4 regions of the Bradyrhizobium septentrionale genome follow, and region 2 is predicted to be linked to each of the others. Evidence: predicted binding sites of a transcription regulator. Region 2 holds the regulator's gene; each other region holds the start of a gene.
What was found. The regulator PhoB, encoded in region 2, activates phosphate uptake and scavenging genes when phosphate is short. The targets are predictions, from matches to a motif close to TGTCATNNANCTGTCAT.
Positions count from the first base shown of each region.

Region 1: HAP48_RS47190 (UDP-2,3-diacylglucosamine diphosphatase) is a predicted target of PhoB. The motif match lies at 1,878-1,894, and genes of this name have one in related genera.
Region 3: phnF (phosphonate metabolism transcriptional regulator PhnF) is a predicted target of PhoB. The motif match lies at 1,781-1,797, and genes of this name have one in related genera.
Region 4: HAP48_RS08695 (esterase-like activity of phytase family protein) is a predicted target of PhoB. The motif match lies at 1,898-1,914, and genes of this name have one in related genera.

Region 1 is NZ_CP088285.1:9,386,612-9,389,825, forward strand. Features, by position in the region: gene HAP48_RS47185 (glycosyltransferase family 4 protein) at 1-1,045, opposite strand, end outside; gene HAP48_RS47190 (UDP-2,3-diacylglucosamine diphosphatase) at 1,042-1,854, opposite strand; gene thiD (bifunctional hydroxymethylpyrimidine kinase/phosphomethylpyrimidine kinase) at 2,124-2,921, opposite strand; gene HAP48_RS47200 (Lrp/AsnC ligand binding domain-containing protein) at 3,115-3,214, shown strand, end outside.
Region 2 is NZ_CP088285.1:2,088,642-2,091,855, reverse strand. Features, by position in the region: gene phoU (phosphate signaling complex protein PhoU) at 1-684, shown strand, start outside; gene phoB (phosphate regulon transcriptional regulator PhoB) at 814-1,524, shown strand; gene HAP48_RS11825 (IS110 family RNA-guided transposase) at 1,845-2,879, shown strand.
Region 3 is NZ_CP088285.1:5,611,840-5,615,053, reverse strand. Features, by position in the region: gene HAP48_RS28695 (carbon-phosphorus lyase complex subunit) at 1-643, opposite strand, end outside; gene phnH (phosphonate C-P lyase system protein PhnH) at 647-1,255, opposite strand; gene phnG (phosphonate C-P lyase system protein PhnG) at 1,260-1,721, opposite strand; gene phnF (phosphonate metabolism transcriptional regulator PhnF) at 1,826-2,551, shown strand; gene phnE (phosphonate ABC transporter, permease protein PhnE) at 2,705-3,214, opposite strand, start outside.
Region 4 is NZ_CP088285.1:1,422,957-1,426,170, forward strand. Features, by position in the region: gene HAP48_RS08685 (FecCD family ABC transporter permease) at 1-1,053, shown strand, start outside; gene HAP48_RS08690 (heme ABC transporter ATP-binding protein) at 1,050-1,853, shown strand; gene HAP48_RS08695 (esterase-like activity of phytase family protein) at 1,966-3,214, shown strand, end outside.

The DNA of each region.
Region 1 (3,214 bases), 2.5 Mb from region 2:
CTTCGGCGCCGAATTCGAGCGCTTCCCCCTCGCCGTCGGGTGCCGCGGGGCGGACGTTCATGCAGCGGTCGATGAACACCCGGGCCGACGCCTGCCAGGTATGGAGCGCGGCAAAATCGACGCAAGCCTGGCGCGAGATGCCGAGCGCCTCCAGGCAGGCGTGGTGCAGATCGTCGTCGAGCACGCCAACCGGCGCCGCGCCGATCACGTCGCGGGGACCGGTGACCGGAAAAGCGGCAACCGGCAGGCCGCTCGCCAGCGCCTCAAGCAGCACCAGGCCGAACGTGTCGGTCCGGCTCGGGAACACGAACACATCGGCGGCGGCGTAAATCTCCGCCAGTTCCTCGCCATGGCGGGCGCCGAGGAAGACGGCGTCCGGATATTTTCGCTCCAGCGTCGCCCGCGCGGGGCCGTCGCCAACCACGATCTTGGTACCGGGCAGATCGAGATCGAGGAACGCCTCGAGGTTCTTCTCCACCGCCACCCGCCCGACGCTGAGGTAAACCGGCTGCGGCAGGCAGAGATCGACGTCGCGCGGATGGAACAGCGCGGTATCGACGCCGCGCGACCACAGCACCACGTTGCGGAAGCCGCGCTGGCGCAGCTCGGCCGCCAGTGCCGGCGTCGCCGCCATCACCGCCCGGCTCGGCCTGTGGAACCAGCGCAGCGCACGCCACACCCAGGCTTCGGGGACAGGCGTCCGTGCCGAGACGTATTCCGGGAAGCGGGTGTGGAAGCTGGTCGTGAACGGCAGGCCGCGCTTGCGGCAATAGCGGCGAACCGCACACCCGATAGGGCCTTCGGTCGCGATGTGGATGCTGTCGGGCCTTGCCGCCTCGATCAGGCTGGCGACCTTGGCCTGGTACGGCAGCGCCAACCTCAGATCGCGATAGCTCGGCATCGCGAAGGTGCGGAACTCGTCCGGCGTCAGGAAGCTTACCTCGACGCCGAGCGATTTCGCCGCCTGCGCCATCATGGTCAGCGTGCGGACAACCCCGTTGACCTGGGGATGCCACGCATCGGTCGCGACCAGGATATGCGTCATGCAGCGCGTGCCGTCACTCGCGGAACCGGCGCAATCCGGCGCACCGGATCGGTCCAGGTGATGATCTCGAAGCTGCCGTCCTCATGCTCGGCGAGCGCGGTGCAGCTCTCCACCCAGTCGCCGCAATTCATGTAGCGGATGCCCTGCTCGTCATGAATCGTCGCGTAGTGGATATGGCCGCAGATCACGCCGTCGCAGCCATGGCGCCGCGCCTCGCCCGCAAGCGTCGCCTCGAACGCGCCGATATAGTTCACCGCCTTCTTGACCTTCAGCTTGGCCCATTGCGACAGCGACCAATACGGCACGCCGAACATCTTGCGGAAGAAGTTGACGAAGCGATTCATCTGGATCGCGAAGTCGTAGGCCTTGTCGCCGAGATGGGCGAGCCAGCGCGCGTTCTGCACCACGAGATCGAAGATGTCGCCGTGGATCACGAGGTAGCGCTTGCCGTCGGCGCCGGTGTGAACGGTGTTCTCCACCACATCGATGCCGCCGAAATGCGTGCCGTAATATTTGCGCAGGAACTCGTCGTGGTTGCCCGGGACGTAGATCACCTTGGCGCCCTTGCGCGCCTTGCGCAGCATCTTCTGCACGAAATCGTTGTGGGTCTGCGGCCAGTGCCAGTTCGACTTCAGCGCCCAGCCGTCGACGATATCACCAACGAGGTAGATCGTGTCGGCATCGTGGGAGCGGAGGAAGTCCAGCAGGCGGTCGGCTTGCGAACCGCGGGCTCCGAGATGAACATCGGAGATAAACAAAGTGCGAAAGTGCCGCTCGGGACTTTCTTCACTTAAGGAGTCACTTCCCATGCCTGTGCACCTAACAGATTCCTGTGACAAGGCGATGACGACCCCCGTGACCCAAGGCCTCACTAACAGTTAACGAGAATCAGCAGCACGCCCCTTCCCTGCGGATAACAGGGGCGTGCGACAATCTGGCGACATGGACGATCGCGGCTGTGCAGAACAGGCGGTGTGTTGCGCGCATATCGCGGCGGAACAAGGCGCGCAGAGGACTGCGTAACCCGGATGGAGCGAAGCGCAATCCGGGCTACAAGATTGATCCGCGCTACGCCGGCTCAGTAATATTTGTGGAAGTGATGCACCGGCCCGTGGCCGTGGCCGACGGCGAAGCGATCGGCAGCGGCAATCGCGTCAGTGATCCAGGCCTTGGCGTTGCGCACCGCGGCCTCCATCGCCTCGCCCTTCGCGAGCCCCGCTGCGATCGCCGACGACAGCGAGCAGCCGGTGCCATGCGTGTTTGATGTGGCGATACGCGGCGCTGCCAGCGCGATGCTGCGCTTGCCATCGATCAGATAGTCGATGCTCTCGGCACCGTGCCCGTGACCACCCTTGACCAGCACCGCGCGGCATCCCATCGCCAGCAATTGCCTGCCCTGCCGTGCGACGTCGGCCTCGCTGGAAGCGACCGGCTGGTTCAGCAACGCCGCCGCTTCCGGCAGGTTCGGCGTGACCAGCGATGCCAGCGGAAACAGCATGGCCTTCAGCGCGTCGGCGGCCTCGGCCGCGAGCAGCCGATCGCCCGAGGTCGCAACCATCACCGGATCGAGCACGATGTGGCGCGGCGCCCAGCGCTTCAGCCCGTCGGCGATCGCAGCGATCGTCTCGGCCTGCGCCACCATGCCGATCTTGACCGCGCCGACGTCGAGGTCGGAGAACACCGCATCGATCTGGGCCGTGACGAACGCCGCGGGCACCGGATGGATGCCGCTGACACCCCTCGTGTTCTGCGCGGTCAGCGCCGTGATCGCCGAGGCCCCGAACACCCCGAGCGCGGCAAAGCTCTTGAGGTCGGCCTGGATGCCCGCCCCGCCCGAGGAATCCGAGCCGGCAATCGTGAGCGCGACCGGCGTCATCTTGCGGCACCGGCGATTGATACGAATGAGACCATTGCGATCAAGACCATGGCCTGTCCTAGCCCGGCCGCCCATCGGCAGCAAGTTCGCCTGACTTTACCGCGAGTTGGCCTTGAGTTGTCCTTGCCTTGACCTCTTGCCTTGGCGGCCCGTTTTTGGCCTATAGTCGCGGAAATCCCCGGAGACGACTTTGATGGTTCCTTTCTTCGTCCAGATCAAATGCAAGCTCGGCCAGTCCTACACCGTCGCCAACGCGCTGGCGGAGGCCGAGATTGCGTCCGAGATCTACTCCA
Region 2 (3,214 bases):
AGCGACCTGCAGGAGTTGACCCGCCTGGTCGCCGAGATGGGCGGCCTCGTCGAGCGCATGATCACCGAGTCGGTCGACGCGCTGATCCGGCGCGACGTCGCGCTCGGCAAGCGCGTGGTCGCCGCCGACATCGAGATCGACAATCTGCAGCGCGTCATCGAAGAGCGCGCGGTGCTGACGATCGCCCGCCGCCAGCCGATGGCGATCGACCTGCGCGAGATCGTCAGCGCGATGCGGGTCGCCACCGACCTCGAGCGGATCGGTGACCTCGCCAAGAACATGGGCAAGCGCGTCGCGGCGCTGGAGAGCGATTTCCAGCCGCTGAAGCTGATCCGCGGCCTCGAGCACATGACCGACCTCGTGCTGTCGCAGGTCAAGTCGGTGCTTGACGCCTATGCCGCGCACGATCTGCCGGCGGCGATGAACGTCTGGAAGGGCGACGAGGAGGTCGATGCGATCTGCACCTCGCTGTTCCGCGAGCTCTTGACCTACATGATGGAAGATCCGCGCAACATCTCGTTCTGCATCCATCTGATGTTCTGCGCCAAGAACATCGAGCGGATCGGCGACCACGCCACCAATATCGCTGAGACCGTGTTCTATATGATCGAGGGCCAGCAGATCACCGACAAGCGTCCGAAGGGCGATATGACCAATTTCGCCACCACGGTGCCGGGTAACTAGGGCATGATCCGCATCGGCGGAACCGGATTGTCGTCGCGACAAACCGTTTCCACGGGGAATATGCTCAGGGGTTGAGTGTTTCGGTTTGCGTTTGGGCAACGGATCACCACAGAGAAAGAACTTAGACCGATGAGCGCACGCATTCTGGTAGTCGAAGACGAGGAAGCGCTGACGACACTGTTGCGCTACAACCTCGATGCGGAAGGCTACGATGTCGAAACGGTGGGACGCGGCGACGACGCCGACACCAGGCTGAAGGAGCGCATCCCCGACCTCGTTGTGCTCGACTGGATGCTGCCGGGCCTGTCCGGCATCGAGCTGTGCCGCCGCCTGCGGGCGCGGCCGGAGACCAAGCAGCTTCCGATCATCATGCTGACCGCGCGCGGCGAGGAGAGTGAGCGCGTGCGCGGGCTTGCCACCGGCGCCGACGACTACATCGTCAAGCCGTTCTCGGTGCCCGAGCTGCTGGCGCGGGTGAAGGGCCTGCTGCGCCGTGCGAGCCCGGAGCGGCTTGCCACCGTGCTGACCTATGGCGACATCGAGCTCGACCGCGAGAAGCGCCGCGTGGCGCGCTCGGGCCGCCCGATCGATCTCGGGCCGACCGAATATCGCCTGCTCGAATTCTTCCTCGAACATCCCGGCCGGGTGTTCAGCCGCGAGCAGCTGCTCGACAGCGTCTGGGGCCGCGACATCTATATCGATGAGCGCACCGTCGACGTGCATATCGGCCGCCTGCGCAAGCTGCTCAATCCGGGCCGCGAGCAGGATCCGATCCGCACCGTGCGCGGCGCCGGCTACGCGCTCGACGACCGCTTCGCGAAGGCCGAGCCGCAGCCGTAGCCGCGGAGCCGCAAATAAACTACAGCGTCGTCCCGGCGAAAGCCGGGACCCATAACCACGAATCTTGATTGTTGGAACGCGCTGGGGGCCGCAGCCCGGCCTGACCACCTGCGCCGGTGGTTATGATGGGTCCCGGCCTGCGGCGGGACGACACCGGTGATGCAGACGTAGATGGGGTAACGGGCCGGCCGCCCGCTCGCTACGGCGCGCTTTGGAAGCGCGCTCGCGAGCGGCCTGTTGGTTGGAAGGCGGTCGTCCCTCAAACTGATGGTGTCAACGGAGTCGGGCAAGCCCGCTCCAAGCATCATTAAGGGACGACCATGTACCACTATGCAGGAATCGACGTGTCTTTGGAATGCTCGAGCGTCTGCCTTGTCGATGGGACGGGTAAGATTTTGCGCGAGGCGAAGGTTGCGAGCGAGCCGGAGGCCTTGATCGGCTGGTTCCGGTCGCTGGGGTTGGTGCTGGAACGGATCGGGCTGGAGGCTGGTCCGCTGTCGCAATGGCTCTACGCAGCGATGCGGGATGCGGGCCTGGCAGTCGAACTGTTGGAGACGCGGCACGTCCGCGATGCCTTCAAGGCGATGCCGGTGAAGTCGGACCGCAACGATGCCCGCGGGATCGCGCAACTGATGCGGCTGGGCTGGTTCCGGCCGGTGCACTGCAAGTCGATCGAAGCGCAGGAGACGCGGGCGGTTCTGACGGCACGCAAGCTGCTGCAGTCGAAGCTGCGCGACATCGAGAACAGCCTGCGCGGCGTGCTCCGCGGCTTCGGTCTGAAGGTCGGCCCGACCACCGAGCGCACGTTCGCCGAACGCATCCGGGAGCTCGTAGCGGGCCATCCTGGACTTGAGGTGGTGGCCCAGGCACTGCTCGAAGCCCACGCCGTGCTGCGGCGCGAGTTCAATGGCCTGGATAAGCACACCCAAAGGCTCGCCAGGTCGCACCCGCAGGCGAAGCTCTTGATGACGACACCGTCCGTCGGCCCGATCGTGGCGCTCACCTATGCCTCGGCGATCGACGACCCGAAGCGCTTCCGGTCATCGAAGGCGACGGGAGCGCATTTTGGCCTCACCCCGAAGAAGTACCAATCGGGCGAAACCGACTATACCGGCCGCATCAGCAAGATCGGCGATGCCTCCGTGCGCGAGGCGCTCTATCAGGCGGCTCATGTCATGCTGACCAAGCCGGTCAGGAACTGCTCGGCGCTGAAGGGCTGGGCGATGCGGATCGCCCGGCGCGCAGGCATGCGCAAGGCCAAGGTGGCGCTTGCACGCAAGCTCGCCGTGATCCTGCATCGCATGCTCGCCGACGCCAAACCGTTCAACCCGATGGCCAAGGCCTCGGCAACCTAAGCAAGGAGCAGCAATCGGTTCCGGGCGGGCCACGACACCAGGCTCTCCCTGAGCGAGGTCCCTTCGCCGGGACGATGGATCCGGTCAGGCCGCCATCCGGGAAGTGGCTCACAACCACGCTTCCGTAGATTGGCCGGCCGGCTCCTCAATGCACCCCATCAGGCGACGGCCACCGCGCCGATCCCGTACAGAAGCAAGTGCCCGGCGACTGGATCACGCAAAAAGGGATTGACTTACCAAGGCCCGTTACAGAAGCCCGGATGCAGCTAAACGAAAATCCACAATCGCCTCCCCAAAGTTTGGCGGTGTGCGTCGGGTAGACCTCGCTTCGCCGC
Region 3 (3,214 bases), 3.5 Mb from region 2:
GCTGCGTCGAGTAGCCGAGCGCGAGCAGAAAGCCCTCATCGCCGCGCGCAAGATTCTGCAGCCGCAGATCGCGATCGGCCGGGAAGCTCAGCGGCTCACGCGTGAGGTCGCCGACCGGCGTGTCGGCCTCGGCCTGCGGCGAAGACTCGATCAGGCCGTCGCGGCCGAGAATGTCGGTGACCCGCGGCGTTGCCGCCTGCGAGGCTTCCGACGTCGCCGGTTGCTCCGGCACAAAGCCTTCCGCGAGCTGCGGATCAAGCAGGCGATGGGTGTAATCGAAGGTCGGGCCGAGGATCTGGCCGCCCGGAACGTCCTTGAACGTCGAGGAGATGCGCCGCCGCACCTGCATCTCGCCGGTGTTGACCGGCTCGGTGGCGCCGAAGCGCGGCAGCGTGGCGCGGAACGCCCGGACCAGGAAGATCGCCTCGATCATGTCGCCGCGCGCCTGCTTGATCGCAAGCGCCGCGAGCTCGCGATCGTAGAGCGAGCCCTCGGTCATCACCCGATCGACGCCGAGCGCGAGCTGTTCGGAGATCTGCGCCAGCGTCACCTCGGGTACGTCGCGATCGCCGCGCCGCTCATGCGCGAGCAAACGGTGGGCATTCTCGATGGCGCGCTCGCCTCCCTTGACGGCTACATACATCGCTCACACTCCGCTTGCGATCAGCCGCGTGGTGCGCGGGATCGCCACAATGGCATCGTCATGGACCAGCACGACATCGATGCCGCGCGGGAACAGGACCTCGTTGATCGACAGCCGATCGAACAGGTCACGCGGCTTGATCATCGCCTGCAACAGCGCGCTGCCGTCGATGCCGGGCCCCTTCAGCTCGAAGGCCGGGCCCTGCGTCAGGCTGTCGACCTGCAGGATCAGCGTGGTCGAACGATCCGGATATTCGCTGCTGCCGAACGCGAAACGCTCGAGCGCCGGCAGCTTCGCCGCGTCGCCGATCAGCGCGAAGCTTGCGATCGAGGAATCCGCGACCACCGGCGCACTGGCGTGAAACTTCAGCCAGCGGGCGACATCCGGCGTCGCCGACATCGCGGCATCGAGCCAGATCGGCGTGTCGTGATCGAATAGCGTCAGCGCGATCGCGGCCGCGCCGCGCATCATGCCCGCGGGCGTGCCTGCGCTCGCCGCAACGCGCTGCACGCTGCCCGGACGCGCCATCGCATCCATCACGGAACGGAACGTTGATTGCGCCGACAGCACCTTGTCGGCAAAGCCTGCGGGCATTTCGGCAATCGTCGTCATTGCATTACCCCTCACCGCGCACCATCGTGTAGAAATCGACCCGCGTCGCCGCGGTCTCGGCGGCCTTGCGAGTGCGTTCGGCGTTCATGGCTACGCGCAGCGGCGCGATCACCTTCGCCTCCACCTCGCCGGACAGTTCCGTCGACTGCACCATGGCGTCGCACAGCGCGATCATCTGCGCCTTCTGCGCGTCGCGGCCGAGCGTGTAGCCGTAGCCGACCTCACCGGTCGCAAGCCGCACCGCCGCGCGCGACACCGTCGCCTCGCCGAGATTGAACGGCGCGCCGTCGCCGCCGATCCGCCCGCGCACCATCACGAGGCCGTTCTCCGGCTCGCGCAGGCTCTCATGCACCGGCACCGCGATCGCCGCGAGCTTGCCTGCGATGTCGGCCGCGGCGGCGTGCGCCAGCACCGTCATCGCGGCCTTGCGCTGGGCCTGTTTGCTGTTTGGTCCGGTCGAACTCATGGGCAACCTTGCTTGCATCAAGTTGTCTATGATAATAGACAACTTGATAGCCAAGCGCCATGACTGTTTCGTGACAAACCGACGATTTCTGGTATCACCGCACGATGAGCATGCAGGAAAGTTCCGGCGTCGCCTTGTGGCGGCAAGTTGCCGACGGCATCGAGCGCGGCATCGCTGACGGCCGCTTTGCCGCGGGCGAAAAGCTGCCGGGCGAGATGGAGATCGCCGAGACTTACCGGGTCAACCGCCACACCGTGCGGCGGGCGCTCGCCGCATTGGCCGAGCGCGGCCTGGTGCGCGCCGAGCGCGGCAGCGGCACCTATGTCGAGGCCCAGCGCCTCGCCTATCCCCTGCGCTCGCGCACAAGATTTTCGGAGATCGTCGGCGCCGGCGGCCACGAGCCGCGCGGCCAGCTGATCGAGGCCGGTGAGGATATCGCCAACCGCGAGATCGCGCGTGAGCTCGGCCTGAAGATCGGCGCACGGCTGATCCGGATCGAAGCGGTGCGGCTCGCCGACCGGACGCCGATCTGCGTCTCCACCACCTGGCTGTCGGCCGAGCGGTTTCCCGATGCCGGCAGCGTGTTCGCCAACGTCCACTCGATGACGAAGCTGCTCGGGCATTACGGCGTCAAGGATTACCACCGCTCCTCGACCCGGATCACCGCGGCGATCGTCGATGCGACCGACGCCGCGCGGCTTGATCTGCCGCTGGGGCGGCCGGTGCTGGTGGTCGACGCGACCGACGTCGAGATGCTGGACCAGCCGCTGGTGACCAAGCGCTCGCGCTTCGCCGCCGAGCGCGTGGAGTTTCTGGTCGAGAACGGTTGACGTCGCGCCCTTCTCCCTCGCCCCGCTCTTGCGGGGAGAGGGTCGGGGTGAGGGGCTATCTCCGCGAGTTCACTAGATATGAGTTCGGGGATACTCCCCTCACCCGGCGCTACGCGCCGACCTCTCCCCGCAAGAGCGGGGCGAGGTGTCTCTCTAGGCCACCGCCCTTTGACCGATAATCGCAAAGCGCAGCTTGCTCGAGATGAAGTCGATCGCCGCGACCGCGATCAGGATCATCAGGATCAGGAACGACACCTTCTGCCATTCCAGCACGCGGATCTGCTCGGCGAGCTGCAGGCCGATGCCGCCGGCGCCGACGATGCCGATGATGGTGGCCGAACGCGTGTTCGACTCGATGAAATAGAGCACCTGGCCTGCGATCACGGGCAGCACCTGCGGCAGCAGGCCGAAGCGGATTTCATGCAGCGTATTGCCGCCGGAGGCACGGATGCCCTCGACCTGCTTGCGGTCCGCCGCCTCGATCGCCTCCGAGAACAGTTTTCCGAACGCGCCGAAGTCCGACACCATGATCGCAAGCACGCCGGCGAACGGCCCGAGGCCGACGACGTTGATCCAGACCAGCGCCCAGATCAGCGTGTCGACGCCGCGGATCGAATCCAGGAAGCGGCGCACCGGAAAGCGGATCAGGTTCGAGGGGATGAT
Region 4 (3,214 bases), 670 kb from region 2:
GGCATGTCGCTGCGGCCGGCGGCGACACTCACTCTCTTCTCCCTGCTTGCGGCGCTCACAGCGACCGCGCTGGTTGCGCTGACGGTCGGCGCCGCCGGCATTCCGCTGTCGCGGCTTCCGGCCGCGCTCGGCCTGTGGCCCGACGGCATCGCCAATCCGCTGCTCGCGCGCGACCAGCTCGTGGTGTGGTCGATCCGCGTCCCGCGGATCGCGGCCGCCGCCATGGTCGGCGCCCTGCTCGCGGTCTCCGGCGCGATCATGCAGGGCCTGTTCCGCAACCCCCTCGCCGATCCCGCGCTGGTCGGCGTCTCCTCCGGCGGCGCGTTTGCCGCAGCTGCGGCGATCGTGTTCACCGACAGCCATCTCGGCGAGAGCCTGCGCTTCCTGCAGCATCAGTTGCTGCCGATCGCGGCCTTTGCCGGTTCGCTGCTCACGACCATCATGCTCTATGGCATCGCCAGCCGCGGCGGCCGGACCTCGATTGCGATCTTCCTGCTGGCCGGGCTTGCGATTGCCGCGATCGCCAATGCCGGCATCGGCCTGTTGGTCTTCGTCGCCGACGACCGCCAGCTCCGCGACATCACCTTCTGGCTGCTGGGTTCGCTGAGCGGCGCGACCTGGAGCAAGCTCACCGCGCTGGCGCCGGTGCTGGCTATTGCCCCGGTCGCCTGCCTCGCGATCGCGCGTGGGCTCGACGTGCTGGTGCTCGGCGAGGCCGAGGCGTTCCACAGCGGCGTCGATGTCGAACGTCTCAAGCGGATTTCGATCGTGCTGGTGTCGGCGATGACCGGTGTTGCGGTCTCGGTCTGCGGCGTGGTCGGCTTCGTCGGCATCGTGGTGCCGCATCTGCTGCGGCTGGTGATCGGGCCCGCGCACCGGCTGCTGCTGCCGGCCTCCGCATTGCTCGGTGCCATCCTCTTGGTCGGGGCCGATACGGTGGCGCGCACCATCGTGGCACCGGCGGAAATGCCGATCGGCATCCTGACCGCGGCGATCGGCGCGCCGTTCTTCCTCGCCATGCTGCTGCGCCAGCGTGGGCTGGTGTCGCTATGAGCGCGCTGCTCGAAGCACAATCGGTGTCGATGACGGTCGGCGGCACGACCCTGGTCGATGCAGTCTCCCTGCGGATCGGCGCCGGCGAAATGGTCGCGATCGTGGGCCCGAACGGCGCCGGCAAATCGACGCTCTTGCGGATGCTGTCCGGCGACCTCCGTCCGTCCCGCGGGGCGATCAGGCTCAAGCAGCGTGACCTGCACGGCTACGGGCCGCGCGAGCTGGCGCAACACCGCGCGATGCTGTCGCAGCATGTCAACGTCACCTTCCCGTTCACGGTCGAGGAAATCGTCAGCATGGGCGCCGGCGAGAGCCCGCGCGCGGCGGCGCGCAACCTCGTCGAGGCGGCGCTGGACGAGGTCGGGCTGGCGCATTTCCGTTCCAGGCAATTGCCGACGCTGTCCGGCGGCGAGCAGCAGCGCGCGCATGTCGCCCGCGTGCTGGTGCAGCTCGCCTGCGGCGAGGCGCTGCACGGGCCCGGACTGTTGCTGCTGGACGAGCCGACATCAAGCCTCGATCTGCGGCACCAGATCGACCTCGTCGAGACCGCGCGGCGGCGCGCCGGGCGCGGCACCGCCGTGATCGCGATCCTGCACGACCTCAACCTCGCGATGCGGTTCGCCGACCGCATCCTGCTGCTGCACCGCGGCCGGCTTGCCGTCGACGGCGACCGCGCCGCCGCGATGCAGGCCGATACACTGCGCAAGATCTTCGAGATCGACGTTGCGATCGACTTCACCGCCAACGGCGTGCCGTTCCTGCTGCCGCAGACGATGCGGCCGGCGGGCAAGGCGACGTAACGCCGCAAGGCTTATCCCGGGGCAACACCGGCGATTCACAAAACTGTCAGGCGACTGTAACAGACGCCTCCGAGAACACCGCATCGTTTGTTTATCCCGTGGGAGACCAATCATGCGCCTGTCACTGCTTTGCTCCGTCGCCTCGATCCTGCTTGTCACATCGGCGTTCGCGCAGAGCGAGGGCGAATTCCCGGCGACGCTGGCGGGACACGCGGTGATGCCGGCGGAGAGCTTCATCGACGCGCCCGCGGATGCGCCTGATGATCTCAAGACCTCGGGCAAGTACACCACCGGCAAGCGCGTCGATGCCATCGGCACCGTGATGGGCAAGTCCTATGAGCGGCCGACCGGCGTGGCGCTGCCGTTCAAGGGCCAGCCGCTGCAGGGCCATTCCGGCATCAAGGTGATGGCGGACGGCTCGTTCTGGGTGATCACCGACAATGGCATGGGCTCGCGCTACAACTCGGCGGACTCGATGCTGTACCTGAACCGGCACAAGATCGACTGGGCCAGCGGTAAGATCGAGCGCCAGGAGACCGTGTTCCTGCACGATCCCGACAAGAAGGTGCCGTTCCGCATCGTGCATGAGGACACCGCCAAGCGTTACCTGACCGGCGCCGACTTCGATACCGAAGGCTTCCAGATCATCAACGACATTTTCTGGATCGGCGACGAATTCGGGCCCTACATCCTCAAGGCCGACAAGACCGGCAAGATCCTCGCCGTGTTCGAGACGCTCGCCGACGGCAAGCCGGTGCGCTCGCCTGACCATTGGGCGGTGCAGTCGCCGGGCGCTCCGGGTGCGAGCTACACCAACGTCAACCTGCGCCGCTCCAAGGGCTATGAGGGCTTTGCCTCGTCCAAGGACGGCAAGTTCCTCTATGGCCTGCTCGAGGGGCCGCTGTGGGATGCCGAGAAGAAGGACTGGGAGAAGGTCGACGGCAAGGAAGCCTCGCGCATCCTTGAATTCGACGTCGCCGCGGAAAAGTTCACCGGACGCTACTGGCAATATGTGTTCGAGCAGAACGGCAATGCGATCGGCGACTTCAACATGATCGACCCGACCCAGGGTCTCGTGATCGAGCGCGACAATGGCGAAGGCACCGCCGACAAGGCCTGCCCGCAAGGCGCCCGCGGCGAGAACTGCTTCCCGGATATCGCCAAGTTCAAGCGCGTCTACAAGATCGAGCTCTCCGACACCAATGTCGGCAAGCCGGTGCGCAAGATCGCCTATATCGACCTGCTGAAGATCCGCGATCCGAACAAGAAGGCGAAGAAGCCGCTCAACGACGGCGTCTACACCTTCCCGTTCTTCACCATCGAGAATGTCGACCGGGTCGACGAGACCCACATCATCGTCG